DNA from 2 places in the Martelella lutilitoris genome. Region 1 is predicted to be linked to the other one. Evidence: riboswitches for the same ligand, from Rfam matches in the RefSeq annotation. Region 1 holds a riboswitch; the other holds the start of a gene.
The links. Region 1 has a riboswitch for S-adenosylmethionine ahead of JET14_RS03125 (O-succinylhomoserine sulfhydrylase). Riboswitches for the same ligand answer to the same signal wherever they lie in the genome.
Positions count from the first base shown of each region.

Region 1 (3,202 bases):
TGGGCCTGGTAGTTCGAGCCGAGACCGGAACCGTAGAGCGCCGTCGGCGGATCCATCATGCGCTCGTAAACCAGGCGGCCGACGATCTGGCCGTGTTCCAGGATGAAGGGCACCTCGTGGCTTCTGACCTCGAGCACCGCGCGCGCGCCCCTGCCGCCGGCCTCCGCATGGCCGAAACCCGGATCGAAAAAACCCGCATAGTGGACGCGGAATTCGCCGACCAGCGGGTCGAACGGCGTCATCTCGGCGGCGAAAAGCGGCGGCACGTGCACGGCCTCGCGCGAGACAAGAATATAGAACTCGTCCGGGTCGAGGATCAGTTCGCCCTTGCCGCGTCCCTGGATCGGCTCCCAGTAATCAAGAATGTCGTAGCCGGCCTTGCGGTCGACATCGATGACCCCGGTATGGTGCTTGCCGCGATAGCCGACCAGCCCCTCGCCTTCGAGATCGATCGACAACGCAATGCCGCCGTCGGAAATATTGGGCATGTCGCTGGCAACCAGCGTTTCGGCGCGATGCAGCGCCATCAGCGCGTCTTCGGCGAGCACCGAATGCCCGGAGCGAAAGCGGATCTGCGAGAGACGCGAGCCCTGGCGCACGATCACCGGAAAGGTGCGCGGCGAGATTTCCAGATAGAGCGGTCCCCGATAGCCCGAAGGAATGACATCGAACTCCTGCGCGAAATCCGGGATCACGCGGGTGAAGATATCGAGCCTGCCGGTCGAGCTTTTCGGGTTGGTTGAGGCGGAGAGATGCTCCGGCAGGGCGAGCCCCTCCATCAGTTCGACGATATAGACGCAGCCCGTTTCAAGAACCGCGCCCTGCGAGAGGTCGATCTCGTGCATGGAAAGCCGCGAAAGCTTGTCGGCAACGCTGTGGCGCGGACCGGGCAGGAAACTGGCGCGCACCCGGTAGGCTTTTGCGCCAAGGCGCAAGTCGAGGCTTGCGGGCTGGACCTGGTCGTGATCCAGCGGCTTCATCGTGGTCAGATTTTTCTGCTCGAGCAGTGCGGCAATGGCGTGATCGGGCAGGATTCCGGGCGTCTTGGACATGTTTTGCTCCTGTTGGCCGACAAAACCAATCTTTCAGAATTGACGCAAGCGCTTATAGGGATTATGCCGCCTTATCCCTGTGGTGATTTGGCCGGTCGGCTTGCAGCCACGTTAAACAAGTAGCTAAAAGGCCGGGTAACCGGTCCCTTCGCGACCGGTTTTTTTGTTTGGAGAGATGAAATGAAGAAGTCCTGGCGTCCGCAAACCAAGCTCGTTCATGCAGGAAGCCTGCGGTCGCAGTATGGCGAGATGTCCGAAGGCATCTTCATGACGCAAGGCTTCCTCTACGAGAATTCGGCCGCCGCCGAGGCCCGTTTCAAGGGCGAGGACGACGGTTTCATCTATGCCCGCTACGGCAGCCCCACCAATGACATGTTCGAAAAGCGTATGTGCGCGCTCGAGGGAGCGGAGGACGCCCGCGCCACGGCCTCCGGCATGGCTGCCGTTTCCGCCGCCATCCTCTGCCAGCTGAAGGCCGGCGACCATATCGTCGCCGGCCGCGCGCTCTTCGGCTCCTGCCGCTGGGTCGTGGAAACGCTCGCGCCGAAATACGGCATCGACTGCACGCTCGTTGACGGGCGCGACCTCGCCGCCTTCGAGGCCGCCATCCGTCCGAACACAAAGCTGTTCTTCATCGAGAGCCCGACCAATCCGACGCTGGAAGTGGTCGACATCGCCGGCGTTGCCGATCTCGCGCACCAGGCCGGCGCCCGCCTCGTCGTCGACAATGTCTTCGCCACCGCGCTTTACCAGAAGCCGCTGGAACTCGGCGCCGATGTTGTCGTCTATTCGGCGACCAAGCATATTGACGGACAGGGCCGGTGCCTCGGCGGGGTCATCCTGTCGTCGAAAAAGTGGATCGAGGAGGAACTGCAGGACTACTTCCGCCATACCGGCCCTGCCCTTTCGCCCTTCAATGCCTGGCTGTTGATGAAGGGGCTGGAGACCTTCCCGCTGCGCGTTCGCCAGCAGACGGAAAGCGCCGGAAAGATCGCGGATTTCCTCGCCGACCAGAAACAGGTCGCCCGCGTGATCTATCCCGGCCGCGCAGACCACCCCCAGGCCGACATCATCAGCAAGCAGATGACGGCGGGGTCATCGCTCATCGCCTTCGAACTGAAGGGCGGCAAGGATGCGGCCTTTGCGCTGCAGGATGCACTCGAAATCGTCTCGATTTCCAACAATCTCGGCGATGCCAAGAGCCTGATCACCCACCCGGCGACGACGACGCACAAGAACCTCTCCGACGAGGCGCGCGCCGAGCTCGGCATTTCCGGCGGCACGATCCGGTTTTCCGCCGGCATCGAGGATACCGACGACCTGGTCGACGATTTTGCCCAGGCCCTTGCAAAACTGCCGGCATAAGCGCCAGAATTGCAGACCGGCCGGAGGCGAAAGGTCCCGGCGGAGAGGCCAGCGGGAGCCCGCTTTTGCAAAGCGTGACGACGGACGAGATCGAGGTCAGGGTGGAAACCCGCTTTCTGGACGAACATTCCGCTCCGGCGGAGAACCAGTTCGTCTGGGCCTATGACATCGAGATCGTCAATCACGGCGCGGTCGATGTCCAGATCGTCGCCCGTCACTGGACCATCACCAATGCCGATGGCGTCGTCGAAATCGTCAACGGGCCCGGCGTTGCCGGCAAGCAGCCGGTTCTGGCCAGCGGCGAACGGTTCTCCTACCAGTCGGCCGCCCCGCTCGACACCGCGTCCGGCATCATGGTCGGCCATTATGTGGCCCGCACCGGCGACAACCGCCTGCTGCAGGTGGCCATTCCGCCCTTCTCGCTTGATTCCCCCTATGAGGACCGCTCCCGTCATTGAGGACGGCGGGAAGAAGCCGCCCTCCCCGCTCAAGGAAAGGGCGGCGTATGAAAGCCATTCGGCAGGTGCCTGGATTACTCGCGCGTCATGACATCCTCGACATCGGCGCCGCCATATTCCTGCAGCTCGATATCGTGCTGTTCGCGGCGGAAGCGGTCGAAAATGTCCTGCGAGATCCGTCCGCGCACCGCCATCAGGAAGACGGCAAGCGAGAACAGGGCCGCCACGATCGAATCGACCGGATGCGGAATGACGCCGAGCCCGCCGCCATAACCGCCGAGATAGGAGATGATAGCGACGCCGGCCATGTAGACCCCGAACCACGCG
Region 1 covers NZ_CP066786.1:667,787-670,988, reverse strand. The annotation lists gene JET14_RS03130 (2'-deoxycytidine 5'-triphosphate deaminase) at 1-1,052, opposite strand, end outside; SAM riboswitch at 1,122-1,199, shown strand; gene JET14_RS03125 (O-succinylhomoserine sulfhydrylase) at 1,233-2,417, shown strand; gene apaG (Co2+/Mg2+ efflux protein ApaG) at 2,492-2,875, shown strand; gene JET14_RS03115 (APC family permease) at 2,950-3,202, opposite strand, start outside.

Region 2 (3,202 bases), 190 kb from region 1:
GGTTCGGCCGGGCGATAGGCAGAAATTGTGGTCGAACAGAACCTGCCGGCCGTTCTCGTCCTCGCGCTTCAAGGGATGCGGCTTGCGGAAGTCGAAGGGCGTGCCGACAACCGGCCTGATCTCGCCGGTCGGGATCTGACGTTCATCCGTTGGCAGATAATGGTCGGCGGCGATCATCAGCGTGTGTTCCAGCGTATCCGTGCCGTTGCCGAGATTGAAATAGGAGTGGTTGCACATATTGGCGACCGTCGGCTTGTCGGTCGTCGCCTCGTAGACGACCGAGAACACGCCGCGCGGCTTCAGCCGGAAATGTGCGCGGATTTCGCAATTTCCCGGAAAGCCGCCGCGCCCGTCCTTGTCGACGATCTTCAGCGTCACCCGGTCTTCGGCAATCTCCTCGAATTCCCACAGGCTGACGCCGATGCCGTCGCGGCCGCCGTGAAGATTGGTGATGCCGTTTTCGTTGCAGTCGACCTGGTATTCCGTGCCATCGATCGTGAAGCGGCCATTGGCGATGCGGTTGGAGGAGCGTCCCGGCGTGGCGCCGAAATAGGGGGAGTGGTCCGGATAGGGTTCGAAACTATCGAAGCCGAGGACCAGCGCATGGTCGTGGCCCTCCAAGCGCAGATCCTGCACGACCGCGCCCCAGTTGATGATCTTTGCGGTCAGTCCGCCGCCTGTGATCGTGACCCGGCTGACGGTCTTGCCGTCCTTTGTCTGGCCGAAGGCTTCCGGTTGTGGCGCACCCATTGTTCTTATCCTCCGCATCTGGAATGTTGCATTGCGGGGCGGATATTGCGCCGGAATGGCGGGCGCTTCAAGCGCCCGTCCGTTCCTCGCCGATTTCTTCCAGGTGATAAGGCGTCGTCTGGTAGACCTCGTTGATCCAGTTGCCGAACAGAAGATGGGCATGCGAACGCCAGCGGTTGAGCGGCGTGCGGCCGGGATCATCGGCCGGGAAATAGTTGAACGGCAGATCGACGGGCACATTGGCGTCGATATCGCGCCGGTATTCGTCGCCGAGCGAGCCGGAATCATATTCGATATGGTTGAACATGTAGAGCCGGTTGGCGAAGCTCTCCTGCGCCAGGCAGGGGCCGACCTCGTCGGAATCCATCAGCAGCTCCATGCCCGGCACCTGTTCCAAATCCTCGCGGCGCACCTCCGTCCAGCGCGACACCGGGATCTGGAAATCGTCCGAAAAGCCGTTGAGATAGACGGACGCCGGTTTCAGGTTGCGGTGACGGTAGACGCCGAACGCCTTCTTGTTCAAAAGATGCTTCTCCACGCCGTGGAAATGATAGGCCGCCGCCATCGCGCCCCAGCAGATGTTCATCGTCGAGTGGCAATGGGTCGTGGTCCAGTCGAGGATCTCCTTCAGCTCATCCCAATAGGTGACTTCCTCGAAATCGAGCGTCTCCACCGGCGCGCCGGTGATGATGAAACCGTCGAACTTGCGCTCCGCCACCTCGTCCCAGGTCTGGTAGAAAGAGAGGAGATGGTCGATCGGCGTGTTCTTTGCCTTGTGGCCGCCGACGCGCACCAGCGAAAGCTCGATCTGCAGCGGCGAGGCGCCCAAAAGCCGTGCGAACTGCAACTCGGTCTTGATCTTGTTCGGCATGAGGTTGAGCAGACCGAAATGGAGCGGGCGGATATCCTGCCGCTCGGCAACCGTTTCCGTCTTGACCCGCACGCCTTCGGAAAGAAGCGTTTCGTAGGCGGGCAGCGTATCAGGAATCTTGATAGGCATGTCTCATTCCAATCCCGAACAAAAACCGGCCGTCGTCAACACGCAGCCGGTCCGAATGGGCAGGAATTTTCCGCTCGCTTCGGCCCTTTAGCGAGTTGTTTTACGTGGCTGCAAGCCGGCCGGCCAAATCACCACGAGGAAAAGCTAGATAACGCCGCAATTGCCGGACGTCAATCGCGGTGCGAAAGGCAACGTACCGCCGAGCCGCGGCTTCAGGCGAAAAATATTCTTAACGCCGGCCACGAAAGCGGCAGCTCCATGCCAAGTCCAACCCTTGCAACGGCTTCTTTCCAATCAAGAAAAAACAGTCGAAAGCGGATCGGTCCGCCGCCGTCGGAAGAGTGTTTCTCTGTGTGAAGCCAGTTTTCGGGAGCGCCCTCCGGCATGGGAACGGTGAATATGTGGCGCCGGTGACATAGCCGGGCGCCGTTTTTTCTGAAGTGATAGTCGATACTGCCAAGCGCAGACCAGCCTTCGTGCAGGAACAGTCCGGTCTCCTCATGAAATTCCCGTTTTGCTGCCTCAAGCGGGACTTCCCCATGTTCAAGCGTTCCGCCGGGCACCTGAAGCGGAACCTCCGGGAAGTCCGGCTCATCGAAGACGAGTATCCTGCAGTCCCGTCGTGCATAGATGAGCACTTTTTCCGCATCCGGTGTCATTGCGCTTGCCTGTTTCAGGACGTTGACTGTTGCAGCGCTGCCGTGGTCACCCCCATGGCGATCAGCGCGCTGCCGCCGAGGCGCGGCAGCAGCACGGTTGCGGCGGCAGAGGAAAGCCTTGTCCGCAGTCGGTCGGCCATCAGGGCGTAGGCCAGGGCATTGATGGCCGCCAACGCGACGAAGGTGAGCGTGAGGACCGCAAATTGCGGCAGGAGTGGTTCGGCCGGTACGATGAACTGGGGCACGAAGGCGATGAAGAAGGCAATCGATTTCGGGTTCAGGGCGGTGACCGCCATGGCATGAAAGAAAATCCGCTGTGCCGCGAGAGGAGGCGTGGCAGAGGAGGCCGGGGTCTCGCCCTTTCCGGCACTTCTGAAAAGCCGGATACCGAGATAGACAAGATAGGCCGCCCCGACCCATTTGAGGATGATGAACAGCTTGGCCGAGGCGAGGACAAGCGCGCCGAGACCGGCGAGCGAGGCGCTCATGGCGATGAGATCGCCGAGCGCGACGCCGGCGACGGTGGCCAGCGCCACGCGCCGACCCTGGCTGAGCGCATAGCTCAGCACGAGAAGAACGGAAGGGCCGGGAATGAGAAGCAGTGCCGTCGACGCCGCCGCGAAGGCGAGCCAGAGATGGAAATCCATGTTTATGTCCTTGGATGCCTCGCGTTTTCATCAGCAAAGACAGGTTCTGCAGCCTTCGGCAAGGGGGCCGTAGATCAAAAATGCGAAAACCGCTTGACCTTCCAGTGACTGGAAACCCTATCTCCTCCGTCAGCATCAAAGCCAAT
Region 2 covers NZ_CP066786.1:479,348-482,549, forward strand. The annotation lists gene JET14_RS02245 (aldose epimerase family protein) at 1-750, opposite strand, end outside; gene JET14_RS02250 (homoserine O-succinyltransferase) at 818-1,750, opposite strand; SAM riboswitch at 1,818-1,895, opposite strand; gene JET14_RS02255 (NUDIX domain-containing protein) at 1,963-2,409, opposite strand; gene JET14_RS02260 (LysE family translocator) at 2,424-3,056, opposite strand.
Region 2: another riboswitch for S-adenosylmethionine. It lies ahead of JET14_RS02250 (homoserine O-succinyltransferase); the one in region 1 lies ahead of JET14_RS03125 (O-succinylhomoserine sulfhydrylase).